DNA from 2 places in the Paraburkholderia sp. RL18-085-BIA-A genome. Region 1 is predicted to be linked to the other one. Evidence: predicted binding sites of a transcription regulator. Region 1 holds the regulator's gene; the other holds the start of a gene.
The links. The regulator FNR, encoded in region 1, switches genes on or off when oxygen is low (the NO sensors DNR and NnrR bind a similar motif). The targets are predictions, from matches to a motif close to TTGATNNNNATCAA.

Region 1 (18,778 bases):
TCAATTGTCGGGAGTGGGAAACGTCGCGGAGAGAAATCGCATTCATGATGCCGCTCATATGGCGATGAAGATAGAGGGGAATGACAATGTTGTCCGCTCCAACGAGATCTACGACGTGGTTCAAGATTCCAGCGATGCCGGCGCGATCTACATGGGGCGGGACTGGACGCAGCGCGGCAATGTGATAAGTGGGAACTTTCTGCACGACATCGGCGTACCTTCGCGGGACGTAAGAGGGATCTATCTGGACGACCAGATAAGCGGGACCTACATCGCTAGCAATTACTTCCTGCGCGTTTCCAAGGCCATCTATGTGGGTGGAGGTAGAGACAACGTTATAGTCGGCAACGTTTTCATCGACAGCGCGCCAGCAATGAGTATCGATGACCGAGGCGTGACATGGCAGGCAGAGTGGGTCAGCGATCCCAACGGGCCCCTCAGACGTAACTTGAAAGGCGTCCCGTATCTTGGAAGTGCTTATGGGAAATACCCACATCTTCGCGACATACTTGGCGACGACGTGGGTGCGCCGAAGTACAACGTCTTTCGAAACAACGCGATGGTGAGGAGCGGTTGCCCTGCGTTGGGTGCGGTATCGATCGGGACCGATCCATGGGTGGAGTCAAGCGGTAATGTATGTGTCAACGGAAGCGGTGCGTATTTTCACGACGCAAACACGCCCACTGCGGAAGGCACCGGCATTTACGACGTGTTAGGTACGCAATCGTCGACTTCTCTTGAATGCATGACAAGAGCAAGCGAACCGTGCTAACACCGGAAGCGATTATCAGCGACCGTAATTTTGACAAGTTTTCGGCATCGCGTCCGTGATGCCCGCCACCCCGCAGTTCTGTCCATGAAATCGTGACCTGATATCAGCAGGAGTTTGTCGATACAAGCTATTTGCACCAGAACACTTATGCCTGTACATCTGAAAAAGACAAGTCTGTTAGCCGGAGCTTATCGTGCAAAGCGTTCACTTGGTCGGGACACCCATCATTGTCTCAAGATGCATATTCGGCACGGCCAGTCTTTTTAACAGCGGTTCCGAAAAGGTAAGGCGTCGACTGCTCCTTTCAGCGGTGGACGCCGGCTTCACCCATTTCGACACGGCTCCCTATTACGGATTTGGCTTGGCCGAGCGCGACCTTGGCCCCGTTCTGAAAGCACGACCCGAAGTCACCATCACGACTAAGGTCGGTATCTATTCGCCCGGCGGCGAGGAGCAAGGCGGTGTCGCTATATTCCTGCGCAAAGCGACAGGACGCTTCATCAAGGCCATTTCGAGTCCGACCGTGGATTTTTCAGTCGCCCGTGCGCAGAAGGCGCTCGAAGGAAGTTTGCGCCGTCTCAATCGTGATTGGATTGACATTTACACCCTACACGAGCCGCAACTGCCCCTGCTCAATACGGATGAATGGCTGAAATGGCTGGAGACCCTTGTACGCGAGGGAAAGGTGCGTACATTCGGCCTGGCACTGACTGCCGATAGGCTTGAACCCTTTCTCGCCACGGGCTCGGAACTCACGCGTTTCGTTCAGGTGCACGACAGTCTAACGGCGCGTGAGGCTGACCTTTTGGCCCGTTACGACAAGCCCTTGCAGGTCACCTACGGCTATGTGTCGGCCTCCCGCAGAGAAGGATCCCCACTTTCGGTGACGGAGGTGCTGCGTCAGGCCCTGCTCCGCAACACCAGCGGGGCGATTATCGTGAGCACGACCCAAGTCTCGCGGTTGCCGCAATATGCCAGGCTCGTGGAGGAGATAACCCATGCTCAATGATTTGAAGGGCCAGGGAGTGCTTTCGCGGGAAGCCGATTTCATTGTCATCGGTGCAGGCACTGTTGGCCTACCGACCAGCGTACTGTTGGCGCGTAAGACCGGCAAAACCGTCATCTGCCTGGAAACTGGCGGACTGCGCCAGGAAGAGGACCTGCATCCGCTCAATGAGGTCGTGCAGCGCGGCACGTTCTATAGAGGCGCTTCCCACGGGCGATTCCGGTGCTTGGGTGGTACGTCCATGCGATGGGGCGGTGCCCTCATTCCCTTCCAGGATTCCGACCTCTGCAACGCGCACTGGCCGATTTCGCTTGAAGAGCTTATTCCGTTTATCGGAGAGGTTGAACAGCTGTTTTCCTTGGAGCCCGGCCCCTATTCCGATGCTTCATTCCCTTTCGAACTCGGTGAGGTTCATGTGAACCGTCTGGCCAAGTGGCCGGAATTCAGAAAGCGCAATGTCGCGACTCTTCTGGACGTCGACATTGCCGCCGCAGCGAATCTTCAAGTATGGCTCAACGCCCATGTCGTCGAAATTAAGACTGGCGCGGAAGGCATCAGACTGAGTGCGGTTTCGCCGAATGGCGACAGGCTGGCTATCTCTGGCAAGAAACTTATCGTCGCTGCTGGCGCCATCGAAACCACCAGGCTGGCGCTACTTATCGACCGCCAGAACGATGGAGCCGTCTCCGCGGTCACGCCAGCACTCGGTCATTATTTCACCGACCATATTTCTACGGAAGTAGCGGAGATTGCCTCCTCCGAAGGTGCGGTGCTGAACAGAATCGTCGGATTTCGTTTTGGCGCAAAAGGTTCGATGCGCAACATCCGTTTCGAATTAGCGCCTCAATCGCCGGCGCGTCGGCATTTGCCGCCAAGTTTCTGTCATATTGGGTTTAAGGTCGAAAAGCCAGGTGGCTTCGATGTTTTACGGGAAATTTTCGTCAATTTGCAGCGTCGTAAGTTGCCGCCACCGCGCGTGATCCTCGACTTGCTTGCAAACGCTCCCTGGCTTGCGCGCGCCGTCTGGTGGCGCTTCATAAACAAACGTCTGCTTTTTCCCGCGCATTCACGCCTGTTCGTCCATGCGGTAGTCGAACAGATTCCCTCTCGCAACAACCGCATCGCTCTAAGTGCCACGTGCAGCGATCGTTTCGGCCTGCCGCTCGCGGAAATCAGCTGGTCGGTGACCGAAAAGGACAAGCAGAACGTCATTGAGACGGCTGAACAATTCAAAAAAACTTGGGAATCCAGCGATTTTGCTCAGCTCGGTGCCTGGAAATCGCTTGAACCGCAGGAAGTCTGGACAAGCCTCGGTAGCTCCGAGGGCATCTTCCACCCGACCGGCTCCACGCGCATGAGTGCGACCCCCGCCGAAGGCGTGGTGGACAAAGACCTCAACCTGTTCGGCGTCGACAATGTCCAGTTGCTTGCGACTTCGGTTCTGCCAACGGGAGGCGGGGCGAATCCAACTATGATGCTCCTGCTGCTGGCGATGCGCTGCGTCAATCAGCACGCTAAAGCGACGCTCAGCTGACTTATCTTTCCTCGTGACCCGAGACGGTTCTCTCCGTATCCGTTAGCGCATCCCGTCTTGAACGCACGTACGTGCGGTGAGAAGGTGTAGTCATCGTAACAAGGGAGCAAGGGTAAGCGCGCGGCCGGCACCGTAGCGAAAGTTGTTTACTGGAGGGAGCGGCGATGCTAACGGACGGCTTCGACATGAACGGAAGGCGGCAGCAACAATTCCACATTCCATGGCCAGCGGTTCGTCGATGCGGTTGATTGGGTGGTCAGCGATGCGCTCGATGGCGTGATGCGGGTACGCCTGAGGGTCAGGCCGTTCAGACAGTGGGGATTCGCCAGAATAAGTATCTGAACAACATCATCGGGCGATCAAGCGACATACCCATCCGATGCTGGGGTTGAAGAATCTCTGTTGCGCCCGCCTCCTCCTGTCTGGCATTGAAGTGACGAACCTTATCAGGAAGGGGGAGACGAAGGACGATGGCGTTGCGCGAATCACTGCCCAAGCATTCTATTCACTGGTGATGTAAGCAGTCCTGCTCATATCGGACCTTCCGCGTCCTTCCATCCTTATCGCGACAAAACCCGTGGGGTCTCAGTTGCGGCATCGAACAGCAAACCGAAGATCGCCGCCTTGTTGTACCAGACAACCGCGCTGATCGCTGCTGATGAGGTGAAGTTCCAAGGGCAGTAGATCCGCCGACTAGCCTCTAGTCGCCCGCGCGCAGCGTTCGCCTGGCGCTTCGGGCAATGGCGATTACCCCAGGAGTGGTGGGTGATCTGCGTGTGTGCGGCCCGGACAGACAATGATCGACGGGGTATGCTGTAGGGTAAGTACCAGCAACTTGGGGCGGGAGCACGTAAATGGCCGCGATTGCTAAAACCATCGGCACGAAAAGACGAGGCACATTCAGATTGTTGTTAGCGACCTTGGCTGTATGCTGGCTGTGCCTTGGCCTGCTCGCGTTGGCGGCGGACGATGCTTCGAGGTTGCGTGGCAAGTACGAGAGCCTGTCGCAACAGCTTGAACATAACCAGTTCCGGCGCCCGCTGTATCTTGAATCGGCAGAGTCACCGACCGCGCTCAAGGGCGACATTTACGCCGTCGTCGACTACCCATTCGCCACGGTCAGCGGCGCGCTCAATGACCCCGTTCACGGCCCTGCCAACTGGTGCGATTTGCTGATACTGCACCTTAATATCAAGTATTGCCACGCCTCGACAGGCAGCAACGGCAGCATCGTGAGCGTGAACATAGGCAGAAAAGTCGAGCAGAAAGTCGCGGACACCTACCGCGTGCAATTCCATTACCACGCATCACCCACTAGCCCAGGATATTTCCAGGTGGTCCTCAACGCCGACAGCGGCCCACTGAGCACAAAGGACTACCGTATCGTGCTCGAAGCGGTAGACATCAGTGGCGACCGGACCTTTCTGCACCTGACCTACTCGTATAGTTACGGCATGGCGGGGAGGCTCGCGATGAAAACGTATCTGGCGACTATCGGCAGCGATAAGGTCGGGTTTACCACTGCCAGTGCTCCGTCCTCCGAACAGACTGAATATATTGGCGGAGTTCGCGGTCTGGTGGAACGCAATACAATGCGCTACTACCTGGCGATAGATGCCTATCTTGGCGCGCTCTCCAACTCGCCCGACAAGCGTCTGGAGCAACGCCTGACTAACTGGTTTGACGCCACTGAACAGTATCCGCGACAACTACACGAGCTGGATCGGCAGGAATATCTCCAGATGAAACACAAGGAATATGAACGACAGCAGACGGAACAGTGAGCAGGATCGGTGCGTGCCGATTGCCTACCTACAGCCGTATCAGCAACACAGTCGAACCGGGAGACGATGATAGTGTGTTGACCTTTCTAAATCGCCGCCGGCCACACCAGATCCCGCGATGGATTCACCCGACTCGGCATGGCCAAGCCACCCATAGAAATCGACACCGGTTGGCGTCGTGAGGGCTTTCACTCGTCGCATTTCACGTCGTGCTTTGGCACAACGATAATCACCGGGTAGGTCCCCTGATCGAGTTCCACGCGTGCGACCACGGCCATCGTCATGCTGTCGATGTCGTCGTACACGCTGACTTTTTCATTCCGAAGGCTTGTGATGCCGGTACAGGCAGACGCGCGCCCCTCGTCGGAGACCTGGCATCGGATCGGGTTGTCTGCAAGGTAGCGATATTTGTCCCTGTCGGGGGCTGCAAGATATTCGCGAACGCTCTGTGCCGATCCACCGACGCCGGTGACATACCCAATGGCGCACAACTGTTTGGCTGCATCACTGCCCCCGGATGTTTCGGCTTTCGCGGTCGTGCCCGCTGCTGCGATGACCGCCGCGAATGTCGATGCAAGGAGGTATTTCATGGCGCAAATCACGGTTGTCTGATCGAAGTGCTGGATTGTAAAGGCATCTTTGCCGCAGTGGTAGAACGCGAAGATCGGCTGCTACTGCCTGTCTATCGAACAATCGGGATGAAACACGCCGCCACGGAGGTGGAGGTGTGTGGGAATATCGCCTGAAAGAAGCACCTACTCATATCAAGGCGTAACCACATTGAACATGCCGAGGCAAGCACTGTGAGGAGACCAAAAACCGGCGTGAGGCGGTCGAGCGGCGCAGATGGCGGTTACGTGTTTCTCCGCGTGCGAACCGGGCACGCACCGGATTGTTGCGGGAACTGCGCATGGTCGGAACGGTTCGCGCCTTCGGATCATCCGGTAAGGTCACGCTGCGACGATAAAAAAGATTGAAGGGCGATTTTGCCGCCTGAGATTTGGACTTCAAGGTACTTCGGTTTTTGTCGACGTTTCAAACGGCTTGGCGATTGCCGACGATTCGATGACTGCATCGGTGCTATCGAATTGGTCGCCGTCAGGTCGCTTGCTCAATTCAGCGGGCGACGGCGATACATAAGCGCGGAGGATGGTGCGCAGCGCTGGTCATGCATGCCCGCCCTTTACAGCCCGCGGCGGCCGGGCCGGCCCGCTCGGCTCGAGCCGTAACGCGCCCCAGCCGAGCGGGGCAAATACATGGCCTCCAGCCAGTTCGACCAGTTCCACGAATTTTTCGAGCGACGCGCCCGCGGCGATCCGAACCGGCGCGTTGCTGACGAAATCCTGCGTGCGCAGCCACGGAGCTTCGCCGCGATTGATCTCGTTGACACTGCGCTCGCGACCGTCGTACCCGGCGTCGGGCGGCAGCAGCGGCCCGTCGAACGCGACGGTCAGGATCTGCTGCGGTGCGTCGTCGTAGGGCAGGCCGGCATGTCTTTCATAAGGCGAGCGTTCCCATCCGTCGCCCCATTGCTGGTCGAGTGGCGCGCGCGTGAAATAGGCCCACGGCGCGCGTACGAAACACAGTCCGTAAGCATGGCGGACGCCGTCCAGATCGGTTGCAAGTCCCATGACTGTTGCCTCGAAGTGCTGATGACGTCAGCGCTTTACGCTTCGTCGCCGGCAGCAAACAAGCTGTGTTCCGGCTGTGCCTGCTCGTTGTCGATACACTGCACATGCCAGTGGCCGGACATCAGGACGCGGCCGCGTTCGGCGCACCACTGCGCGCGCCCGGACTCGCCTTCGAACGGCCCGCTGCAATCGTTCAGATCCAGGCCTTCGAGCACACACACGGGGGTCGCGTCATGCGGGCCGCACACCAGCGTATTGCCGTAATCCACATGCAGCGCGCCCCATTCGGGCAGATCGAGCCCCAGGTGAGCTTCGCGAGACCATTGTCGCGTGTCCTTGTCGAGCCAGAGAATGGCAAATGCCATTGGATGGACACTATTGAACGTGTCGAGGTGTACCGTGAGGCGCATGAAAATTCTCCGAAACATGCGGTCCCGTTCAATTGAATCAGGCCGCGACAATCGTGACTTAAAGATGGTTCATTGACTCAAGACCCATTGCACCAGGGTATGAGCATTCTCCGCCGATAACGGCCCGCCGCGATCGGCCGGCAGCGGCATCGCCATATCGCCCCAATGCGCTTTGCCGCCGAGCCGCAATTTATGCTCCAGCATGAACTGCGCGTCCGGCACGTTGCGGTAGCGCTCGGCGATCTGCTGGAACGACGGCGCGAGAAACGGCGCGTCGCGCGTGTGGCAAAACATGCAGTGTTGCTGATCGACCAGCGCGGTCGGCTCCGGCTCGGCATGCGCTGCAGAGCTGGCCAGCACCAACACGGCACACGCCGCCAGGCAGCTGCGCGTTGGGGCATTCACGGCACGCACTCCTGTGCAGGGGGAATGACTTCAGTGTAGGGGCGCAAACCAGAACGCCGTTGACCTCGGTCAACCAGGGCGCAAGGTCTGAATTTGACGTGTCGCGCATAGCTCCTATGCTGGTGACAGGCGGACCTCGCACAGAGCGGGCCGTCTCGAAGGCGGTCGACAATGCGTAGGTGTGCAGACACGCCACTCCAGCCCCGCATCCTGCGCAAGGAATCAGGTGGTGGTCATGAAGATTCATTTTCCAGAGGAACATCCGGAGTATTGCGCGCGTGACCTCGTCGTCGCATTTCCGGCCGAAGTGGACGGCGCGCGCGTACAGTGCGCGATCACGGCGGAGGCGCTCGAAGACCATTTCGGGGCCGCTTCGCTGCGCGAAGACGACCTGATTGCTGCATTCAACTCGAACCGGCATCCAATCGAACACGCAGCAAGGGAATTGCTGAACGAGGTCGGTGCCAAACCGGTGCTCATGCACAGCGGTTATTTCCGCTTTTGCGAGTGACTTTTCGCGGGCCGGCCCGGTGAAGCGCCGCTTTCGATCCGCCATGTCGGCGCGAAGTGAGGTGGGAGCCGGCCGTGCAGGTTCGAGGAGAATCCTATGCGTGCGATGGTGTTCGACGGCAGCGCGTCGTTACTGCGTGAGCAGGAGGTGCCAGATCCCGCGCCCGGTCCCGGGCAGCTGCTGATCGATATTCGTGCGTGCGGCGTATGCCGCACTGATCTTCATCTGGTCGACCACGAGCTGCAGCATCCCAAACAGCCTGTGATCCCGGGTCACGAAATTGTCGGCACGGTCGCCGATCTCGGCGCGGGGGTGACGGGGTTCGTCGTCGGCGACCGGGTGGGGGTGCCGTGGGTTGGCCACACATGCGGGCATTGCCGCTACTGTCTGTCGGCGCGGGAAAATCTCTGCGACGAGCCCGGATTCACGGGCTATACGATCGACGGCGGCTACGCGGAGCGCACGGTCGCCGACAGCCGGTACTGCTTTCATCTACCGGCTCAATACACGGACATCGAGGCAGCACCGCTGCTATGCGCAGGCCTCATCGGTTATCGCACGTTGAGCATGGCGGGCGACGCGCAGCGAATCGGTATCTACGGGTTCGGCGCGGCGGCCCATATCGTTGCGCAGGTCGCGCGTCATCAGCAGCGCACGGTGTACGCGTTCACGCGGCCGGGTGATCGCGCAGCCCAGCAACTCGCGCTCCGTCTCGGCGCGGCATGGGCGGGCAGCAGCGAGCAGGCGCCGCCCGACGAACTGGATGCGGCTTTGCTTTTTGCGCCCATCGGCGCGCTCATTCCGCAGGCATTGCGGGCGGTCGCTAAAGGTGGTGTGGTGGTGTGCGGCGGGATTCACATGAGCGATATTCCGTCGTTCCCGTATGCAATGTTGTGGGGCGAGCGGCGCGTGGTGTCGGTCGCGAATCTGACGCGCGATGATGGGCTGGGCTTCATGCGCATTGCGGCCGAAATGCGTCTCGCAATCGAAACTACGAGTTATCCGCTGACGGATGCCAATCGGGCGCTGGGCGACCTGCGCGATGGCAGGTTGACGGGCGCGGCCGTGCTTGCCGTTCGTTAGCCGGTGGGGCTGGCTGGGGCGCTTGGGGGCGCGGCGGCCCTCGATTGCGGTGCTGCCGGCAGTGAACCGGATCGCGCTTCAACCCCCTGATGTAAAGCTCAATTAAACCCGCACAAGGCCCTCGTGATCGAGGATCCGGATGTCCTTGCCCCGTATATCGACCAATCCGTCACGCTGGAATCTGGAGAGCATCCTGCTTACCGTTTCGAGCTTGATTCCCAGATAGCTGCCGATTTCCTCGCGCGTCATACGCAGGTGAAATTCTGTCGGCGAATACCCGCGCATTCTCAAGCGATCCGACAGGTTCAGCAGGAACGTCGCGACGCGCTGTTCGGCAGACATCGTGCCGAGCAACATCATCTGTGACGACTCGCGCACGATCTCGCTGCCCATCATCCGGTGCAGGTGTTGCTGGACGGCCTTGACTTCCCGGCACATGGCTTCGAGCAGATGGAACGGGATGATGCAGACCTTGCTGTCTTCGAGCGCCACGGCATCGCAACTATGGTGGCCGGAGCTCACGCCGTCGAGCCCGAGCGAGTCGCCGGCGAGATGAAAGCCGATTACCTGCTCGCCGCCGTCGCGGTGCATAACGACTGTCTTGAAGGAGCCGGCGCGCACGGCATAGATGCTCTGGAACGAATCGTTCGCGCGATAGATCGTCTCGCCCTGTTTGATGGTCCGCGATGGGCAAATGAGCGATTCCATCCTTTGCAATTCGTCGGACGTCAGGCCCTGCGGCATGCAGATAGAGCGCATGGAGCAGACCGTGCAGCGCAGTGCGTTCTTGCCCGGCGCTCGCGCGGTTGCCGGCACGTGTTGGGGAGCGGGCGGTGCCTGTGGGCGGACAGGCGCTGGCGAGATTGGGCAATAGGCGGCGACGTCAGACATGATGTGCTCCTGATTGGAGAAGGGTGCGCGTGCGATGTTCGCTGGCGATCCGCTGGATCGTGTTCCGCGCCAGATCAAATTCGCTGGTCTTGTCGAAAAAGTAATGGGCGCCGCCCATCAGGCATGCGCGGCGAAACCAGGCGTTGAAACGATTCGTCATCACCATGACAGTCACATGCGGCATTCTTTGTGTGAGCAGCGCTAACAACTCCATGCCAGTGCCGCCGCTCAGATGCAGGTCCGTCACGACCAGGTCGGGCGCCGCAGTATCGATGGCCGCGAACGCCGCAGCGGGCTCTTCGGCTTCGCCGACGATCTCCACGCCGTCGAGTGCGCCCAAAAGCGCGGCCATGCGGCGCCGCACTGACGCTGCGTCGTCGGCGAGAAACACACGCAGGGCGGGGCGGTCAGGGCTTGAGTTCATGGCTCGAAGTATCGGCCGCGCTGTCCCAAAATAAAATCGGCGGGGAATGAACTTCGAGTAGGCAAGTGGGAAGGTCTGTAGGGCGTTTCCTACAATAAAGTGAAGCGGATCAGGCGGATCCCTGGGTGAACTGCGGGCGGGGTGCGCGGCAGGTCGGAGAAGGGATACGGGGCGCCCTGGCTTGAATCGGGTCGCGGGCCACCCGCAAACGGTGGTTTGCGGCGGCGTTCAGATGTCGTCCTCCTCGTCGTAGACCAGTTTGTGACGCATCGCATAGCGCACCAGCGCAGCCTCGTGCGGCACCTGCATTTTTTCGAGGATGCGCGTCTTGTACGTGCTGACGGTCTTGCTGCTCACACAGAGTTCGGCCGCGATTTCGGTGATCGTTTGACCGGCGGCAATGCGCTTCATGACGTCGAACTCCCGGTCGGACAGTCGCTGATGCGGGAGCAGATCGGTCGGCTCGTTCAGGCTCTGGGCAAACCGCTCGGCCATCGCCAGGCTGACGTAGACGCCGCCGGCGGCCACTTTGGTCACGGCCGCCACCAGTTCGGCACTCGCGCTTTCCTTGGTCAGATAACCGGACGCACCTGCCTTGAATGCACGCACCGCGTACTGCTGCTCGGCGTGCATGGTCAGCACGAGAATGCGCAGCGCCGGTTTTTCTTCCTTGATCTGTTTGATCAGCTCGACGCCATTACGGCCGGGCATCGACAGATCGAGCACCATCACATCGGCGGCGCGCTCGCGGATCAGTGCGATCGCGCTGGTGCTGTCGCACGCTTCGCCGACCACTTCAAAGCCGCTTGCGCCTTGCAGGATATGCCGAAGACCGTCGCGGACGAGCGCATGGTCGTCGGCGATCAATACGCGGGTCATGTTTGCATCTCCTGCAATTGCACGGTCTGTGCCGGAATGGTGACGGTTAGCGCGAAGCCTTTGCCGTGCGCGGTATGAATGTCGACGGCTCCGCCAAGCATATGCGCCCGTTCACGAACGCCGAGCAAGCCGAATGATTTGGCAGCCGGATCGGCGGCGCGATGCGCGCCCTGGCCATTGTCGGCGATGCGCAACACGAAGTTCTGATTCTCGGCGTGCAGGCTCAACGTGACCCGCGTGGCATCGGCATGCCGCGCTACATTGGTCAGCGCTTCCTGCACGATGCGAAACAGGGCGGTCGCGCCGGCCGGGGTGAAACGCGCGTCGCCAGTGTCGATGTGACGCTCCACGTCGATACCGTGGCGGTTCGTGAAGTCGTTGGAAAGCCATTCGATTGCGGGTATCAGGCCGAGATCGTCGAGCATGACCGGCCGCAGATCGGCGGCAATGCGGCGCAGCGAGGCGACCGTTACATCGATCAGGCGGCGCATGCTTTGCAATTGTGGTCGCACTGGCGCACCCGCTGACGCGTCCAGAGCCTCTTCGACCGATGCAAGGTCCATTTTGAGCGCAGTGAGTTGCTGACCGAGGTCGTCGTGCAGTTCGCGTGCGATCCGCGTTTTCTCCTCTTCGCGCACCTTTTGCAGGTTGGCCGAAAGCTCACGCAGTTCTTCGCGCGCCTGCCGTTGCGCACGCTCCGCTTTGACGCGTTCGGTAATATCGCGCAGCATCACTGTGTAGAGGCGTGTGTTGCCGTCAGGGATCTGCGAAATGGACGCCTCCAGCGGAAATTCCTCGCCGTTGGCGCGCAAACCCCACAGTACGCGCTGGGTGCCCATCTGCCGGTCCGACACGCCTGTCACCCCGAACTGTTCGACGTGACGCGCGTGCGCCGCGCGAAACCGCTCGGGGATGAAGCGATCGAGCGGCGCGCCGACCGCATCCATGACGGAACAGCCGAACACCTGTTCCGCCATCGGATTGAAGATGACGATGCGCTGATGTTCGTCGATGGTGATGATCGCCTCCTTCGAAGCCCGGATGATGGCCATCATCCGGGCTTCGCTCACGCCGGACTGACTACTCTGCGTGCTTGCTTCTGCGCTCGCGAGTAGATCGTCGCGGCGCGCGCGTGCCAGCATGTAGGCGCTCGTAGCCAGAAAAAGGGCGGCGGCGACGCAAAGGAACCGCGTTGAATCGAACCAGCGTTGCGTTGCCAGCATTGCGGTAAGCGTTACACAGAACGTCGCCGCGGCTGCGAACGTGGGTTGTGTCACGTGCAAGGCCAGCCGCCCGCGTGCGTGGGGATCGGGCGAAGGGGGCGTCTTAGCGCGAGTGGCCATGGGGGCCTCTTCGGAAACTGCCGACAAGAACAGGTTGCGCTGCCCGATGTGTTGCCATGGAGGCGCGGAGTGCGAGCATCCCGGTTCCGTGGTTGTCATGCTTGCCGTGGCGGCGGACCACCGGAGTATCGTGCGAACGGCGAATGTTCGCGCTCATTGTGCGTGAAACGTAGGCTTAGTGCCAGTGCCGCCGGGCTGGGTGATCGTGCGCCGTGCGGGTTGCCCCGCAACTGGAACGCCAGAGCACCGGCCCGGTATCACCGCGCCATTCAATGCGACATCAACACGGGCACGGTCATCGACTGCAACATGGTGCGCGTGACGCCGCCGAGCAACCGTTCCTGAGCCCGGGCGTGGCCATACGCGCCCATCACCAGCAGATCGATATGACGGTCGGCCAGCATATTGAGCAGCATGGCGCCGGTATTGACGCCGGATGCCTTCGGTGCGGTAGTGAAGCTCGCTTCGATACCGTGGCGCGCCAGCCAGGCGGCGACGTCGATACCGGTCGGCTCGCCGTCCCGCGGATGACGCTGCACCGTCATAATCGTGACGAAACTGGCGCGACGAATGAGCGGCAGCGCGTCGGTCGCAGCCCGCGCGCTTTCGCGGCCGCCATCCCACGCGATCATGACGTTCTCCATCCGGGGGCTCGCCGGTCCCGCATGGGGCAGCACGATCGCAGGACGCCCCGAACCCATCACCACGTCCTCGACGAACTGCCGCGCGATATACGCGCTCCGGTCCTCCGCGTCTTCCTGGCCGAGGATCAGCAGATCGGCATGGCGCGCGTGCAGAATCGCCGTTTCGGCCGATGGGCCATCCGGCGCTCGCCATTCCGCGCTGCCTCCGGCACGCCCGGTGGCGGCGATGAAGCGCGCATGCACGCGCTTCTGATTGGCGTCGTGTTGCGCGTCACGGCTGGCGATCCAGATGTGGTCTTCATGCAGAAAGAGCGGTCTTGTCAGTTCTTCGCAAACCACATAAAGGCCGATCAGATGCGCGTCGTGGCGCGCCGCCATCTGCAGTGCGTAGTCGAGCCGCGCATCGCAATGAGTGCTGTTGTCGAGATGCACCAGCAGGGTTTTGCAGTTCATGACGGCTCCTTGACGAGTGCTCCAGCAGCCTGTGTAAAGTCTGCGCAAGGCGATGCGCAATGCCCGGAGATCAGCAGCACCGGACAGGTGGCGATGCGCAGAAAATGTTCTGCGACGCTGCCGAGCATCAGCCGTCGCACGCCACGCCGGCCGTGTGTGCCCATCACCACGAGGTCGGCGTTGAACTCCCGCGCGGCGCGCTGGATGCGGTGTGCGATGTCTTCGCCCGTCATCAGCTCGGTTTCGACCGTGCGCGTCGGGCCCTTTACGCCGGCCCTGGCCATTAGCGCAGCGGCGTCGGCCAGCACGTGCCGCCCTTCCTCGCTGAGCGCGTCGCGCACGTATGACGGGTCGTAGCCGGGCACGTCATAGGACATCAGCGGCACGTCGACGACGTTGAGCGGCTGCAGTCGCGCACCCGAATCCCGTGCCAGCTGGACAGCGGCGGTCAGTGCGCGCGCCGAGGTTTCGCTGCAGTCGACTGCAACCAGCATCTGTTTGTACATGGCGAACACTCCAGAACAGGAAGAGGGCAGGCCGCGCTCAGTGCGACATCAGCACCGGCACGGTCATCGAGCGGAGAATCGTGCGCGTGGCGCCGCCCATTACCAGTTCGCGCCAGCGGGCATGGCCATAGGCGCCCATCACCAGCAGATCGGCGCCGCTGTCGGCCACCTGCGAAAGCAGCACTTCGCCGACCGATCCTCCCGGTCCGGTTTCAATGTTCTCGACCTTTACAGGTGCGCCATGTCGTGCAATCACGGTGGCGATGTCCGCGCCGGGAATGCGGCCGTGCTCGCCTGCGTGCGCGGCGTTGACGCTGAGGATCGTGGTGCTTTGTGCGGTCCGCATGAACGGCAGCGCGTCGTGCACGGCGCGCGTGGCTTCGCGGCTGCCGTCCCACGCGACCAACACCCGGGCACCGGTTGACCGTTCATTGCTTGCATTGGGCACCAGTAGCACCGGGCGGCCGCACGACAGAATCAGGTTTTCGGGGAAGAAGTCGCCGACATACGATTCCGGATCACCCGGGTCGTCCTGGCCGGCCACGATGAGATCCGCGCAGCGGCCCGCGCGGGGTATGGCGAGACTGGCGGGCTCGTCCATGGCGATCCATTCGCCCGCCACGTCGGCACGCCGCAGTTCGGCATGAAAGAGCCGTTCCAGCGCCGCGCGCCGCTCCGCGCGAATCTCTGCGTGCGTGGCGTAGTAGTCCGCGGTTCCCGCCATCACATACAGCGAGCGGGGATCCGGCGTAAAGACGGCGAACGCGCCGGTCAGATGCGCATCGAACTGTTTGGCGAGGCGCAGCGCGATTTCGAGCCGCGGGTGCGCACGCTGGCTGTTGTCGAGATGAACAACGATGGTTTTGTAACTCATGGCAGTCGCTCCGGGAGAGGAAGGTGACGCGCGGACAGGTGAGCTTGAGTCTAGGGACGATGGCAGCGGCCCCGTTGATGCAGATCAACAGCGGCTTCGGCGCGGCGCATGAAAGTCATGTTTGACCCAGGTCAAGTCCCAGGGCTGCGTGCCGCCTATGCTCCCCGACATGCGAGGCGGCCGTGCCGTCGCCCGAGTATTTCTCTCTGGAGGAGCGAGTCATGGCTGAGCCCCGCGTTCTAGTCGTTTTCTTTTCCCGCACCGGCACCACGCGCATGCTGGCATCCACGCTTGCCAGGATGCTGTCCGCCGACCTCGAAGAAATCTGCGATTTGACCGGGCGGCGCGGTGCTTCCGGATACCTGCGTTGTCTCCTCGACTCGTGGCGCAAGCAGCCAGCCGAGATTGTCCCGCCAGGGCTGGATACCGCGCAGTACGACCTCGTTGTGGTGGGCACGCCCGTATGGGCAGGCTCGGTGTCCGCGCCGGTCCGCGCGTATCTGCTCGAGAACCGGTCGAACTTCAGACATGTGGCGTTCTTTTGCAGCTTCGGCGGCTTCGGCAGCCAGGCCGCCTTTGACGAGATGCGTGCGCTGGCCGGTAGAGCGGCGGTCGCGCAATGCAAGGTGCGCGCCTCCGAAGTGCAGCGCGGCGTGGTGGCCGCGTCGCTGATGCTGTTTGTGAGCGTGCTGAAAACTCATCTCGCCCACTATGCAGCGCTGGAATGGACCTGCTGATCCACGTCCGTTTCAGACCGGCAGCAGCATCAGCATGGCTGCCGCGCCCATCACCGCTGTCGCAACCGAGCCGAGCACGAGGAGCGTCCGGCTCGCGGTGAAGTCCCCCATCACCCTGCGTTTCGACACGAGCAGCAGGATCACCAAGATCAACGGCACGGCCACCACGCCGTTGATGACCGCGCTCCAGAACAGCGCTTTCATCGGGCTGATCGGCGAAAACTGGATCGCCAGCGCGGCCAGCACGCTCACCGCGATAATGCCGTAGAAACCGCGCGCATCGCGCAGCTTGCGCTCGAGCCCCTCCTGCCATCCCATCGCTTCGGCCAACGCATAAGCGCCCGACCCCGCCAGCACGGGCACCCCGATGAATCCCACGCCAAGTATGCCGAGCGCGAACGGCAGATACGCGAAGTTGCCGGCAAGCGGGCGCAGCGCGCTGGCCGCCTGTGCGGCGGTGGTGATGTCGGTCACCCCCGCGACGTGCAGCGTGACGGCAGTGGCGAGCATGATGAAGTAGGCGGTGAGATCGGAATAGAGCATGCCGCTCCAGGTGTCCCAGCGGATGCGCCGCATTTCCGTGCGCGCTGTATGAGGGGCGCTCACGAGCGGCGCGCCGTCTGGACGTAGGACAGTGCCGCTTTTAAACGAACCACCACGCGAGTGCGGTCGTCAAAAGCACGACCGCCCACGACGGCATGCGCCACCAGCCGAGCAGCACCAGCGCCACGACGACCAGCGCGAAGTCGTGCCCTGTATGCACAGCGCTGGTCCACACGGGGTCGTAGAGCGCGGCGAGCAGGATGCCGACCACGGCGGCGTTGATGCCGGCCATTGCGCGCCGCATCGACGCGAAAGCGCGTAACTCGCCCCACAGGGGGAGTGCCGCACCGACCAGCAGAAACGATGGCAGGAAGATCGCGAGGGTGGCGATCAGTGCGCCAACCACGCCTGACGGATGACCCGTGCTGGCGGCGCCAAGAAATGCGGCGAACGAAAAAAGCGGACCGGGAACCGCCTGCGCCGCGCCGTAGCCTGCCATGAACGCGTTCGAGGAAACCCAGCCGCGCGGCACGGCGACCGCTTCGAGCAGTGGCAACACGACGTGGCCGCCGCCGAACACCAGCGATCCGACCCGGTAGAACGCCGAGAATAGATCGAGCGGATAACTGTGCAGATAGGCTGCGACGGCGGGCAATCCGAACAGCAGCAGTGCGAAAGCCACGAAACAGGCGAGTGCGCCGGCTTTCGTCCCCGGCATGCCGAGCGGTGCGCTCGGCACCTCGGTCGATGACTTCAGAAAGGCGGCGCCAGCGATTCCGGCGACCACGATCGACGCGACCTGCCCATAGGCCGCGCCGAGCAGGATGACTGCTATTGCGGAAACTGCCGCGATAGTCACACGTGCGCGGTCGGGACAGAGCATGCGTCCCATCGACCAGACTGCCTGCACGACTACGGCGACCGCTGCGATCTTCAGCCCTCGCAACAGGAGAAGCGAAGTCGCGTCCGACAGACTCGTGAAGCCAAAGGCAAACGCCACGAGCAAGAACACCGACGGCAGCGTAAAGCCGAGCCAGGCCGCTATCGCGCCCGCCACGCCGCCACGCAGACGCCCGATTGCGATGCCGACCTGACTGCTGCCTGGTCCAGGCAGAAACTGGCACAGCGCGACCACGTCGCTGAACGTGTGTTCATCGAGCCATTGGCGGCGCCTGACGAATTCGTCGCGAAAGTAGCCGAGATGGGCCGCCGGGCCACCGAACGAAGTCAGGCCGAGCCTCAGAAAAATGCAGAAGAGCGTCCACGGCGAGCTATGTGCCGCTACGGCAAGGGGAGTCTCTGTGTCCGTGTTGCGCATGGAAATGGTGGTACCGCTTGTATGTCGGGATAGGCTCCGGAAAATAGCACACCCGGGTGACCATTGGCGCTGTGGTGTGTGGACGCGCGCTCGCCTGAACAGCCGGCCGCACGGCCGGCCGGGCAATGCCGTACCGTTGATGCAGGTCAATCGGCGCGCGCGAATCGCGCCGATGATGTTTTCATCGGCGCTGCCGTACGCGGCTTCGGCTGCCGGAACGGTCGATGGATAGGACACAGCACGTGCGGGGGCAGCATGGGAATCGGTATGCAGATTGTCTATTTCGGGTTCGCGGGATCCGCGCAGATCGAATCGGAGGCCGCAGCGCAACTGGTGCGCCTGGAGCGGTTCGCCAAATTCATTTCCGGATGCCATCTTGCGATCGAGGCCATTCATGAGCGAGCGTTACACGAGATACCCGACGGCCGCCACGCCGCGCGGGGCAATCACCTCAAGTTCGATGTGCGTCTCGATCTGGTCCTGCACTCGGGTGAACTGATGCCGATCGAGCATCGGCAGAGCCCTGATCCTGATGGCGCGGTACGGGCGGCATTCGATGCGGCCGAACGGCTGCTCGTGCGCGGCGCCGCGCGCGTCTGATTTCCAACGGTTTTTTCGACGTTTTTTCTGGAGACAGTCATGTACGCAAACATCGTGGTGGCCGTGGACGGCAGCGAAGGCGCAAAGCGCGCGCTCTCCGAAGCGATCCAGCTCGCGAAACTCTCACACGGCAAGTTGACGGCGGTGTGCGTGCTGGATCAGTCGGCGGCGTTCACATATGCGGGCGCCTGCGATCCGCATCTTCTGACGGACGCTGCGCGGCAGGTCGGGCTCAGCCTGCTGCATGGCGCACTCGCCCAGATGCGCGACTTCAATGTCCCGGGCGACTCAGAGATTGTGGAGACCCAAGGCATCGCCGAAGACGTCGCCAGCGCGTTGATGCGCTGCGTGCAACGCCGTGGCACGGACCTGGTCGTGATGGGCACGCACGGACGTCGCGGTTTGCGGCGCATGGTGATCGGCAGCGTGG
Region 2 (12,876 bases), on a different contig from region 1:
ACGATCTCTTTGTCGCCGAGACATTGCACATCGTCCTTGCTACACGACTGGGCTTGATTTGCTGCGTCGCTGCCGTTCCTAGCGCTATTGTCCGAAGCGCAGCCCCAGGTGATCAACGCACCGACTATAAGCACCCCCAAGCCGCCCAACATCTTTCCCGCGTCGGTCTGCCGCTTTACCACAGGTGTGCCACACTTGACGCACGTCGTCGCCTTGTCGCTGACCTCGTTCCCGCAGTCCGTGCATTTGACCAATGCCACGAATTCCTCCGATCAGTTTTCTGGTCTAGTCGCAGTGCGCTACTTTCTATCGCTATAGTATGTCTCTTTCCGCCTTCCACTGAACCGCCGATCACAGCAGCGGTCATCTTTAGCATGTCGCTGAGACTAACGCCCCAAGCATTGCAGCAGCGATATGTTAGTTGACATGTGTGCCCCTTTTTCCGTCACAACTCTTTTCGCCCGTGGAGTGGCGGCCAAGGGCGAATAACACAGCCTTTCTGGATTAGAGGCAACGCGCCTGGCCGCAAGAAAATTGTTGTTCCAGTAGACGATGCATGGCCACGGGCGTCCTCCGTGGTCACAAGCCCACAGGAACGGGCGCGCGTCCAACAACACTCAGGCGTACTTGTCGGCCAGAACGTTGACATGGATGACCGCTGGTATCCAGGAAGCTGCCCTCGAGGAACGGAGGTCCGAACGACGATAGTGGGGTCGATCATCGCCCTGGCGGTCGGCGCAGACTGGCACTCCCAGATCGGCGACCACCTGGGCATCCGTCCTGAGTGCCGATGGATCGTACGAATGCATTCGCTCTTGCGCGAGGGCGTCGATCACACAGGATGCGCCGGCAAGCGCACCCGAAGCAAGCCGGGAGAACGAATTCATGACTTGGGCCTTCCGAAAAGGATAGGCATTTAATATCAGGCGCTCAACAGACCCTTCGCGAGCTGAAACGCAGCGTCCCGAAACGGAGCGCAGGTACACTGATTGCTCACGCTTTGCTGCCACAAGCTGTGTGCTGTCATCGTCTCTCCGGGCATTGCATCGAACCAGTCCACGACATTCATCGCGCATGTTAAACGACCTCTGGTACAAGAACGCGATCGTCTACTGCCTGTCGGTAGGCACTTACATGGATGCGAATGGTGACGGCGTCGGCGATTTTCAGGGCTTGATGCGCCGGCTCGATTACCTGCAGGGCCTCGGCATCACGACGCTCTGGCTGATGCCGTTTCAGCCTTCGCCGTGCCGCGACAACGGCTACGACATTTCCGACTACTACAACGTCGATCCCCGCTATGGCACCCTCGGCGACTTTGCCGAGTTCACGCACGCGTGCCGGCAACGCGGCCTGCGGGTGATGATCGATCTGGTGGTGAACCACACGTCCGATCAGCACGCGTGGTTTCGGAGCGCATGCCGCGATCCGGAGTCGCAGTATCGCGACTGGTACGTGTGGTCGAAGAAGAAGCCTGCGAACGCGACAGCCGGCATTGTGTTCCCGGGCGTGCAGAAATCCACCTGGACTTACGACAAGGAAGCGGGCCTCTGGTATTTCCACCGCTTCTACGACTTCCAGCCCGACCTGAACACGGCGAACCCGCACGTTCAGGCGGAACTGCTGAAGATCATGGGCTTCTGGATCCAGCTCGGGGTATCGGGTTTTCGTATGGACGCCGTGCCCTTCGTGATCGCGACAAAAGGCCCACAGGTGCGGCAGCCCGTCGAGCAGTACGACATGTTGCGGACCTTCCGCGAGTTCCTGCAATGGCGTAAGGGCGATGCGATCATCCTCGCCGAAGCAAACGTTCTGCCCGACACCGACATGCAGTATTTCGGCGACGAGGGCGAGCGTCTGCAGATGATGTTCAACTTCCAGGTCAATCAGGCCACGTTCTACACGATGGCGAGCGCCGACACTGCACCGCTCAGGAAGGCGCTGCGCGTAACGAAGCAGCGCCCGGCGACAGCGCAATGGGGCGTGTTCCTGCGCAATCATGACGAACTTGACCTGGGCCGTCTCACGCCGGAGCAGCGCGAGACCGTATTCGCCGCATTCGGGCCGGCGCCTGACATGCAACTTTACGAGCGTGGCATTCGCCGAAGGCTCGCGCCGATGCTCGACGGCGACCGGCGTCGCCTCGAACTCGCGTATAGCGTGATGCTCACGTCGCCAGGAACGCCGGTCTTTCGTTACGGCGACGAGATCGGCATGGGGGACGATCTACGCCTGCCGGAGCGCGAATGCGCACGCACGCCGATGCAGTGGTCGACCGAGCCGCACGGCGGATTCACGAAGCATCCCAAGCCGGTCGCACGGGTCATTTCAGGCGGCCCATATGGCTTTGAACGCGTGAACGTCGCGAGCCAGCGCCGCGATCCAGATTCGCTGCTCAACTGGATGGAACGCCTGATCCGCATGCGCCGCGAAGTGCCGGAGATCAGCTGGGGCGATTTCTCGATCCTGCGGATATCGCGTAAGGACGTGCTCGGCTTGCGCTACGACTGGCGCAATAACTCGGTGGTGTGTCTGCATAACTTCAGCGCGGCCGCGTGCACGGTCAGTTTCAAAACCGGGACAGGCGATCCAGGCGACGCGCGGCTCGTCAACCTGCTCTCGGATGAACACAGTCAGGCCGATGCAGCCGGACGGCATACAGTGGTGCTCGAGCCCTATGGCTATCGCTGGTATCGCGTGGGAGGTCTCGACTATCTGCTCAAACGTAGCGAGGTCTAGCAGGCCGTCGGTTGAGGCACACGCTGAGCGCGCATGAAGTCGACCGCCTCGCCATCACGAAGCTGGAAGTAGCCTTCCGCCATGTCGCCCGACGTGCCGCGCAACATCCCGCAGGCTGCGTCAGTGCGCGCGGCCATCGCCGGCCGATGAGATCATGAGAAGTACGTGCCCACGCCGCGATTTCCCCGACCTATGCGTCGAACGGCGACCTGATGTCGGTGCCCGCAATAAACCGGGCCAGACGATCTTGCCTTCAATCACACGGCGGGTCGGCGCACTCGCGAGCCGCCCGTCAAGGATCCGCAACACTCCTTATTTTTTGATCGAACGCGTCCACGGCGCGAAGCGGCTCCGGTGCGTTCGGAACCGCGGGACAGAAGTCGGCCGTAAACGGGCGATCATCCATGCGATTTGAACGACCATTGTGGAGCCTTAACGAAACGCCCGTAGCCCATATGCACCGGAGCGAATGTGTGCTGATGCGTCGCGAACTATTGGAGTCAGCACCGGCCAATCCTGATTCGTTGAATGACATCGATGCGGTCTGAGAACGGTGCCGTTTCGGTCTTCGTCTGCTGCATTGGCTGGCCCGCAACGCAGTTCAAGCCGCAAGCAGATAACCGGTCATCGACGGTCGTGCGATCCGGGGCGGAAATACGCACCAGCGGCCGTCGTCGTGCCGAAAGAAAAAGATTGAACGCGAGCCGCCTGGAGCCGATGCCTCGACATGGACGTAAGGCCGCTTGTCTTTCTGCATACGACCAAACTGGACTACATGGATCCGCGAGGTTGGAGCGGGGGCGAGCCACTTTTCGACCAGATAATGCAGGGATTTCTCGGTGGTGTTCATGACCCTCTCCTTCGACCGCGCCCCTCGGTCACGCTGTCGGTAACTCAAGTGCGGCGACAGGAGTACGGTGCGAAGGGGTCATCGCAGAGTAGAGCGAACAAACGATTTATGATAGTTAATGTTTTTAACAATAACGATAGACCAAACGTTATGTATATCGGGTCCAGTAACTCGGGTACTGCTAGCCGTTCCGGCCACGCATGTCTGTCAGATGCACGGAGATGGTCAAGCCGCACGCAGTCTGAGCGCTCGCAGCCTCGCCGTGAGAACCAAGTTAGTACTCTCTCGAAGCATGAGCGGCCTTTCGGCGATAACCACTCCATTACCGCGGAAACCGTCAACTCGGCTGCCGCCGACTTGGGTTGGTTTAGTGCTGGCCATATACATGCGCACGGCGCTGGAGAGTATTGCTGCGGTGCCGAAGCGCTTGTGCGCGACGCAGGCTGCCTGGTCTCATCAGGCTGAAGGCGGCCAGCTATGGCTGTTCGAAGAAATGATGCGATGGCTTGCTTGCCAACACGAGACAGTCGCGATGCCGCCAGGAGCTATCGCGTTGATTTGCATGGAACGCAAACTGATTGCGCTCTCGCTCGCCGGAACCTTGTCATACTCGGCGTGGAGAATTATTCAGAATCGACCTCGTAGTAGTATCGATTTTTGGCTTCGGAAAAAAAGAGAGGCCGGAAAATCTGTAAGGTTCATGACATGGATAATGCCGCCAAAGACGCTGTTGACGCCCGAATTCAGCCGCACCAAGCAATTGCCGAGTTTGCCAGGGTCCTCTGGCACCTGCGCGCAATTCTGGCGATGCTGCTGATAGTTTTCCTCATTTTGTCGGTCGCCATGTATTACGTTGGGGGGGCCGTCGATGCAGCCACGCGCACACAATCATCCCTAGGTCAAACTTTTTACTTTTGCGCGGTCACGGCGCTGACCATCGGCTTCGGCGACGTGGTACCGACCACCACGCTTGGTCGAATCGTCGCGATTTTGCTTGGATTTCAGGGCGTGTTGATAGTAGGTGTGGTAACTGGTTCCGCTGTTTATGCTATCCAGGTGGCTGCGCAACGGGCCGGTCTACTACCCCGCTAGGCGCGGATGACCGCTGATCTCCAGTAAGCAGCCGTTGATGTTGGTGACTCAAACGTCCGCAGCCCAATTCGGACGATCCCGGTGGGCGGGGCCCGCCTGCGACTTTTCTGTTGCATTTCGCATTCGGCTTCTGTCGTAGCATTCGCTCGCTCCTGAGCATTGCTCTGCACTCCGCCTCTTCGGATCTAGCGGGTCGCCTCGCCGTCAGTTCTGTTTGACGAAACCAGAATTGACTACAGGTTTATGTAATAGCCGCCCATGGCTCCAATGCATACCATCAATGCAAAGGTAGGACACTGAAGCTCCCCTGGAGTTATCCGTGGCGCGTTGGGACGGATGTCGACACGCTGAAACGCGATTGAGCTTAGCTGTCTTCCCCGTTTAGAGGCGGGTACGGGTGTCATACGCGCGGGCACCGCGTTACCCATCCTCGATCACCCTTTAGAACTCAAGCCGAGCCTTCTTCTGAGGTAAGCCGTTTCCGTTCATGCAGCAGGGCGCTTGCTGGTCGAGCGTCCGTCGAGGTGACTCACGATGGAATCGAAGGCACTTGAACTGTCTTGGGCTTTAGTTTGCCTTCAGTGTGTCATTCCACTCATTCCGATCCAAGCGGATAGTCCTGGTTAGTCTTCCGGGGGAGGGTTCGCGCGGAGACGCGCTCTTGAATTGTCGTCTGCAACATGAGGAGCATGTGAAATGAAACACCTGAGGCTGCGATTCCGATCAACTGACCGCGGGTAAAGCGCGATGAAAACCAGAACGAGCACGCCGTCTTCGAAGGTAGCTATAAACGTAGGCAAGTTCGACCATACGGTCCTCGTGTTGCAGGGTGGCGGCGCGCTCGGCGCGTACCAGGCGGGCGTGTACGCAGGCCTGGCCGAAGTCGGACTCGCACCCGACTGGATTGCCGGCGTGTCGATCGGGGCGATCAACGCGGCGCTGATCGCAGGCAATCCGCCGGAGCGCGGCGTCGAACGGCTGCGTGAATTCTGGGAACGAATGTCAGCGCAGGCGTCGTTCATGCCGCCGGCGTCGCTTGACCCCATGCGGCCACTATTCAACGTCATGAGTGCGGCGTCAGCGGTCACTTTCGGCGTCCCGGGCTTTTTCGTGCCACGCATGCCGCCGCCGTTCATGGCTGCCGACGGCAGCATGGCCGCGTTGAGCTACTACGACACCAAGCCGCTCAGGACAACGCTCGAGGAGCTGGTCGATTTCGATCGGATCAACCGCAAGGAGGTGCGCCTCTCGCTTGGCGCGGTCAGTGTGCGCACCGGTAATTCCGTGTATTTCGACAACTGGAAGATGCGGATCGGCCCCGAACATGTGCTGGCGAGCGGTGCGCTGCCGCCGGGCTTCCCGCCCGTGGAAGTTGACGGCGAACTGTACTGGGACGGCGGCATCGTATCCAATTCGCCGCTGTGGTACGTGGCCGATGAGGATTACAGAATGAGCGCGTTGATTCTGCAGGTCGATGTGTTCAGCGGCGCAGGCGAGTTACCGCGGAACCTGCAGCAGGTGGCAGAGCGCGCGAAGGACATTCAGTATGCGAGCAAGACGCGCTTTAACTCGACTCGCATTAGGGAGCACGAGGAGTTGCGCGCATCACTGCGGCGCGTGCTTGACAAGCTACCACCGGAGATCCGGTCCGATCCCGACGTGCAGCAACTCGCGGCGGTAAGCACTCGGGGGGCGATCGCGCTGGTGCACTTCATCAACCGCCACAACACGCGATCTTCCGACTTCAAGGACTACGAGTTCTCGCGGGCGACCGTGACGGAGCTATGGGAAGGCGGGCATAGCGATGTACGCCGCTCGATTGCCCATCCGCAATGGGGCACTGCGATGGAGCTGGCCCATGGTATTCGCGTCTACGACCTCACCCCTTTAAACACTGTGCAACAGGAGCACACACCATGACCGAAGCCGACGTGAAAGAGCGCGCGTTTGCGATGCCGCTCACGAGTCCCGCGTTTCCGCCGGGTCCGTATCGTTTCGTCGATCGCGAGTTCCTCACCATTACCTATCGGACCGATCCGGACGCATTAGCCGAAGTGATACCCGCCCCGCTGGAGATGACGGATCCCATCGTCAAACTCGAATTTATCCGGATGCCCGATTCGACCGGCTTTGGCGATTACACGGAAAGCGGGCAAGTGATTCCGGTCCGATTCAAGGGACAGTCGGGCAGCTACGTGCACGCGATGTTCCTCGATGACGAAGCGCCGATCGCGGGTGGACGCGAGATCTGGGGCTTTCCCAAGAAACTTGCCTCGCCCGAGTTGCGCGTCGAGAAGGACACGATCGGCGGCATCCTGAGGTACGGCCCGGTCCCGATCGCGCTGGCGACGATGGGTTACAAGCACCGGCCGCTGCCACACGACAAGATCCTCGAGTCGCTATCGATGCCGAACTTTCTGCTCAAGATCATTCCTCACGTGGATGGCACCGCACGCATCTGTGAACTGGTGAGCTACTACTGTGAAAACATCACGATAAAAGGCGCCTGGGAGGGCCCCGCTGCGCTGGAACTGTTCCATCATGCGCTCGCGCCCGTCGCGTCGCTGCCGGTGCGCGAAGTGATTTCCGGTGTGCACATTTTGACGGATCTGACGCTCGGGTTGGGCACTGTCGTCCATGACTATCTTGCCAAGTGAGGAGAGCCAACATGAAACTGCAAGGCAAGTCCGCCATTATCACGGGCGCGGCCAGCGGCATCGGCAAGGAAATCGCCATTACCTACGCACGCGAAGGCGCGAAAGTCGCGATCGCCGACCTTAACCTCGATGCCGCTAACGCGACAGCCGACGAAATCCGTGCCGCGGGCGGTCAGGCGCTCGGCGTCGCCATGGATGTGGCCAACGAGGACGCGGTTAATGCTGGCGTGGCGGCAGCGTTCGCGGCGTTCGGCGGCGTCGATATTCTAGTGAGCAATGCCGGTATCCAGATTGTGCATCCGATCGAGGAATTCGCCTTCGCCGACTGGCAGAAGATGCTCGCGATCCATCTCAACGGAGCCTTCCTCACGACGCGTGCCTGTCTGCGGCACATGTACCAGTCCGGGCGCGGCGGCAGCATCATCTACATTGGGTCGGTGCACTCGAAGGAGGCCTCGCTGCTCAAGGCGCCGTACGTGACCGCCAAGCACGGCCTGATCGGCCTGTCGAAGGTGGTCGCCAAGGAGGGAGCGAAGCACGGCGTGCGCACCAACGTGATCTGTCCGGGCTTTGTGCGCACCCCGCTGGTCGATAAGCAGATTCCGGAGCAGGCGAAGGCGCTGGGCATTTCGGAGGCCGACGTCATCAAGAACGTGATGCTCAAGGAGACCGTCGATGGTGAGTTCACGACGGTACAGGACGTAGCGGAAGCTGCGCTTTTCTTCGCGTCGTTTCCATCCAACGCGCTCACGGGCCAGTCGCTGATTGTGAGCCATGGATGGTTCATGGAATAACCAGGCTCTGGTCACATTTCTATCAATGGCCCGATGGCAGGCGCCGGCGATCCGTGGACGAGATAGCTGCGGGCAAGCTCGTCGTAGCGGGTGGAAATACGACGAAAATGCTTGATCCGATTAGAAAGCCGCTTGATCACATTGCACGTACGATACGAGCCGCGGCGCTCAGTGCGGCGCCGTGCGGTTGTCGCTGGCATCGGCACGAAGATCCGCAACCGCACGTTCCGCGCGAGGGGGATCACCGCCTGACTTAAGAAATGGTGGCACGCCAGATGCAATGGAAGGCTCCCAACGAAGCCGAACTGAAACGCCAGCGCCCGTCTAACCGAGTGCACAAAATTCCAGCTTTACCGTCGCACTTCGATGTCCGTAATTTGTTGACACGCGTGCGCTCGCGCGATCGCGAAAGCAGCAGCAAGCCGCGGCGTACGTCATGCCTGGATATGGCACATCGCGATGCCACGTAATCCGTTTCAAACCAAGGAGAACCCGATGTCGGAACACGTATACAAACTGATCGAACTCACCGGCTCGTCGACGCAATCGAGCGACGACGCTGTGCGAGTGGCGCTAAGCAAAGCGGCCAAGACCCTGCGCAACATGCACTGGTTCGAAGTGACGGAGTCACGCGGACACATTGAGGAGGGCGAGGTCATGCACTGGCAGGTTACGCTAAAGGTCGGGCTGCGCCTGGAGGACTGAGGGGCGTCCGGTAGTCCCGAGCGCTGCGAATTTGCCGCGTTCGGGTGAAGCGTGGCCTTCAAGATGGCGCAATACGCCGCTACCTTTTCGGCGCCCGTGGCGCTCAAAAAAACCAGCGAGAAGGTCGATTGATTGTATTCATCGACGAAACCAGCATCAGTAAGCCGCCCCCATGAGTTCGAACTTAAACGAACTGCATTTCACGGCTCGCACCAAACTCAAAAGCGCACAGCACCGCGCAGGAACACCGCTCCGATGGTAGTCGAATAACCCGTTGATAAGGTGCAGATTCCCCGGACCGCACTTCCCACAGCAGACTGCGAATTGCCCCGTGAGATGAGCCTCGGCGCCAGCGGCGAAAGCCGCGCTTTCCGCATGCCGCATGTAAACCCATACAGTCGAACGATCCCGGCGCTGGGAAACCGTGAATCCATTAAGCGAATCCCGCACCACACCGTACACACGCTTCGCTCCCGCATTTACTTGAAGTCACGACACCGAGGTTGACGAACGAGATCGATGGCCCCCCTCAATGTCGTGGCGATTACACCATTTTTCGTCGCCAGAATCCGTGGCAGTTTGAAGTAGGCGCGATTCGTTGGATGACAGCGATCGTCAAGAACCTGGCTATTCAGCCAATTCAGCCGTTCGCTGTCCGCATTGGTGGCATGGGCCTCGAATAGCTGCCTGCGAAGCAGTTCGATCTCGCTGGCAGCTTGACGAAGGGTACCCGCCGCCTAACCCGTCACGACTTCCGCCAGTGCTCTTAGATGTTCATGATCAACAGACATCGCCAGTTCTCTCATGTACATGCAATACTTCCAGGCCTTCGTCGCCGACCAGGGAGATGATGTCGGGGCGTGCGTTTCATTGCCAGCCGCGTTCGAACATTGGTACCCGTCGCGAATTGGGGCTTTGACGCGTCCATGCTTTCGGTCCTCCCTGTATCGCTCCAGATGCTCGTATAGGGATGAGCCGTGCGTCGGTATGAGGCCATTTATCAGCGGCGGTACGGCAAAGGGAAAGGAGATCTCTACCGAGGTGAAGAGAACAGCGCTTTTGGGGGCCACTGGTCCGCCGGAAGAGCGTGCCGCTCCGGTTCATTGCGATATAGAAGCGGACTCCGGCAGCTACTTTCCGGCCTGACATCGGCACCGGCAGATGTCACTGATGCTGGTATGCATCTCGTGGCTTCGGTATCGCAGGTAGTTTCGCGTATTGAAACGCGGGCATTGCTTTGAGTGCGTCACGCGTCGCCCCGCGCAAAACGAGCTTGCCATCGATGAAATCCAGTTGATCGACGGGAACCGCCACATCGTGACGAGGTATTCCAATGAATCCCCGTGCGTCGATAATGGCATACGAAACCGACTTGTCCGGCGCAACGACGATATCGTAGACCGTGCCTACCTTTTCGCCATCCTCGTTGAATACGGGCTTGCGGAGGATCGAACGCTTGATGCTCCACCCAGAGACGATAGCATCCGCTTCCGTAACCGTTATTCCGATCGGCTGCTGGCCCACCACCTGCGCCGATGCTGCCTGCGCGGTAGCAGCGGCACAAGCGGCAAGGAAAACAGACATTAGCGCTTTTGAAACCATGTTATTTCTCCAAGACGAGTTGCTGAATCGGTTGCTGTGAATTGCCCGGCTGGACGTTCATCCGGCCCGCGGTTACATCGAGGTCCGCAGTGCAATTACCAAGGCATAGTGACTGAATTGAACGGTTCATAGTGCCAGGTTCTTGATGATAGTTGGCGGGGCGAAGGGCGGCTATTACATGAATCTGGAATCAGCCGCGAGGCTATCTGCGCTCGACGCATGTTGAGCAACGAGGACAGGCACCTGGACGTGCCTCGGATTACATAAACATGCAATGTTTTGGCCGAGCACAACGTTATATGTTGTTTCTGTGGGCGCTTGATCAAAGCGCCGCAATAGCTGGCCAAAAGCGCGTATCACCGCCTCCGAAGATGCCGTCTGTGTGGACGGTATGGTGGGTAATTGAATGCGCGGCGGTAGTCATGTGGCATCGCGCCGCGCGTGCCGGCGAAGCTCAACGGAGAACATGCCTGTGACAACTGCGGCGGCGTCGATTGCGCGCTGTGCGATGCGAGGCTTTCATTTTGAGGCAAAAATTAGATGGGTCGGGCTCAGAGGACGATGCCTGTTTAGCGTCGCATTAACGCATTCAAACAGGGTTCACAGATATGAAGAGATTATTTTTCATCCCCATTTTGTCGGCATTGTTCGCGTTTGCCGGTGCGGTCTTCGCGCAGGCCGACGATCAGTCGGATCCGCAGGCGCTGATCAAGACCGCGACGCAGCAGGTGCTCGACGAGGTGCGCACCCGGGCGATCGAGCCGGACGATATCCCCCGCATCATGGATATCGTGAACAGGGACATTCTTCCTTACACCGATTTTCGCCGCACCACCTCGCTCGCGATGGGCCGCTACTGGAGGACGGCGACGCAGGCGCAGCAGCAGCAGGTGGTCGAACAGTTCAAGATTCTCCTGATCCACACGTATTCGGGCGCGATTGGTCAGCTCCGTCCAGACCAACGGATCGACTACCCGCCGATACACATCGCTCCAACCGATACGGACGTGGTGGTGCGCACGATCGCAACCAGGAACGGCGAGCCAGCGGAGATCGACTATCGGCTGTATAAGACCCCCCAAGGCTGGCGCTTATATGACCTGAACGTGCTCGGTGTTTGGCTGATCCAGACATATCGCCAGCAGTTCAGCGACAAGATCCAGCAAAGCGGCGTGGACGGCCTGATCCAGTTTTTCAATGAGCGCAACGAGCAGCTGGCCTCGGACAAGCGCAACTGAACCCGTTGCAAGACGATTGAACGAGCGTCCGGGAAAGACGCTGGACTACGAAGCGCCAGCCGAACTATTCCAGAAAACTATTGCATCGACCGGTTGAATCCGCCCCTTTCAACGGCCGTGAGCGACAGCCACAGGCTTCAGAAGTCCACATCCGCTTGACGTTGGAGTACGGACTTTTTTGTGCGCCCACAATCGGTGCGGACGCACAAAAAGGGCCGTAGTTCGATGCCTTGTGGTCCACGCAGCAGTCCACGCAGCAATATGGTGGACGCTATCCGAAGGCGGGAGCTGATCCGCGAACGCGGTGCCAACTTCGGGCCAGCCCCGGTCGAAAACGGCGGCCAGCGGATCAGCGAGCGCCCGTCGCCAACTGGAAGCGCCACCGGTCGAGATTCTGCGGATGGTCCACCGTCGCTTTCTGTATCTCGCCTCGAATCAGGTGGCAGATGGTGAGCTGTCCCTTGAACGTCTCCAGTATTTGCACGAGCCTCACGCGCTCCGCGTGGCCTGAAAATCCCAAATCGAAATAGATGACGCGGCGCCGCGTGTCCCCGGTCACGAGACTGTCGCCACCGCCGCCGCCCGAACCGCCGGCGATCCCCATCGCCGGCACGTCGCGAATCGCCAACTTCCATGAGAAGCCGTTCTCCGCAATCCACTCCCTCGCATCTTCGTCGCTTTTTATCGCCTGGAGCGCGGCGGGCGGATGGTTGGTTGGGTCCGTCGCCATCAGATACCGGTACGAATGCCAGATCCTGAACGTGTTCGAGGTCGGCTTGAACGCATACATGTCCTTCTCGACTTCGTCGACGAACACCCATTGCTGCGCCAAATGGTCGTACCGGAACCATTCGATGCGCTCGTTCCATTGCAGCACCGGGCTGTCGATGTCCGTACCCGAGAGCATGCCAAACCTGCGTGGCTTCACGTTGATGCGAAAACTCAGATCGAAGTGATGGCCGGCAGGTTCCGTCGAAAGGCGGCCTCCGACCGTCGTAATTCTCTCGTAGGGAATCGACAAGTTTTCGATGGTCATTTTTGCTTTCATCGCATCTCCGGTTTGCGCTCCCTTCATGCGCAAAGAACAACCGGGCAGCGCTTCTTATTCCTTCCGCAACCGCGCGGGAGATTTCAAACGATGTGGAATAGCCCGCGATGACGAAGTGTTGTGTCAGCAGCCAGGGCGAACCAGTCGCCCA

Region 2: P0D89_RS34085 (potassium channel family protein) is a predicted target of FNR. The motif match lies at 4,143-4,156, and genes of this name have one in related genera.

What each region holds. Positions count from the first base shown of each region.
Region 1 covers NZ_JARESU010000086.1:3,663-22,440, reverse strand. The annotation lists gene P0D89_RS36205 (right-handed parallel beta-helix repeat-containing protein) at 1-772, shown strand, start outside; gene P0D89_RS36200 (aldo/keto reductase) at 966-1,781, shown strand; gene P0D89_RS36195 (GMC oxidoreductase) at 1,771-3,312, shown strand; partial or broken gene P0D89_RS36190 (transposase domain-containing protein) at 3,480-3,612, opposite strand; partial or broken gene P0D89_RS36185 (IS6 family transposase) at 3,633-3,832, shown strand; gene P0D89_RS36180 (hypothetical protein) at 4,167-5,096, shown strand; gene P0D89_RS36175 (hypothetical protein) at 5,285-5,686, opposite strand; gene P0D89_RS36170 (hypothetical protein) at 6,263-6,727, opposite strand; gene P0D89_RS36165 (DUF3564 domain-containing protein) at 6,763-7,137, opposite strand; gene P0D89_RS36160 (c-type cytochrome) at 7,207-7,542, opposite strand; gene P0D89_RS36155 (DUF1488 family protein) at 7,769-8,053, shown strand; gene P0D89_RS36150 (zinc-dependent alcohol dehydrogenase family protein) at 8,150-9,136, shown strand; gene fnr (fumarate/nitrate reduction transcriptional regulator Fnr) at 9,239-10,027, opposite strand; gene P0D89_RS36140 (response regulator) at 10,020-10,451, opposite strand; gene P0D89_RS36135 (response regulator) at 10,680-11,330, opposite strand; gene P0D89_RS36130 (PAS domain-containing sensor histidine kinase) at 11,327-12,673, opposite strand; gene P0D89_RS36125 (universal stress protein) at 12,943-13,770, opposite strand; gene P0D89_RS36120 (universal stress protein) at 13,767-14,276, opposite strand; gene P0D89_RS36115 (universal stress protein) at 14,314-15,150, opposite strand; gene P0D89_RS36110 (flavodoxin family protein) at 15,372-15,887, shown strand; partial or broken gene P0D89_RS36105 (divalent metal cation transporter) at 15,900-16,508, opposite strand; gene chrA (chromate efflux transporter) at 16,531-17,748, opposite strand; gene P0D89_RS36095 (hypothetical protein) at 18,004-18,348, shown strand; gene P0D89_RS36090 (universal stress protein) at 18,388-18,778, shown strand, end outside.
Region 2 covers NZ_JARESU010000075.1:486-13,361, forward strand. The annotation lists gene P0D89_RS34065 (zinc-ribbon domain-containing protein) at 1-260, opposite strand, end outside; gene P0D89_RS34070 (hypothetical protein) at 618-887, opposite strand; gene P0D89_RS34075 (alpha-amylase family protein) at 1,075-2,739, shown strand; gene P0D89_RS34080 (hypothetical protein) at 3,341-3,589, opposite strand; gene P0D89_RS34085 (potassium channel family protein) at 4,295-4,681, shown strand; gene P0D89_RS34090 (patatin-like phospholipase family protein) at 5,429-6,601, shown strand; gene P0D89_RS34095 (acetoacetate decarboxylase) at 6,598-7,338, shown strand; gene P0D89_RS34100 (3-hydroxybutyrate dehydrogenase) at 7,350-8,132, shown strand; gene P0D89_RS34105 (hypothetical protein) at 8,144-8,413, opposite strand; gene P0D89_RS34110 (dodecin) at 8,628-8,837, shown strand; partial or broken gene P0D89_RS34115 (thiamine pyrophosphate-binding protein) at 9,063-9,314, opposite strand; gene P0D89_RS34120 (hypothetical protein) at 9,341-9,520, shown strand; gene P0D89_RS34125 (PRC-barrel domain-containing protein) at 10,002-10,439, opposite strand; gene P0D89_RS34130 (MlaC/ttg2D family ABC transporter substrate-binding protein) at 11,048-11,677, shown strand; partial or broken gene P0D89_RS34135 (IS30 family transposase) at 11,653-11,774, shown strand; gene P0D89_RS34140 (hypothetical protein) at 12,027-12,725, opposite strand.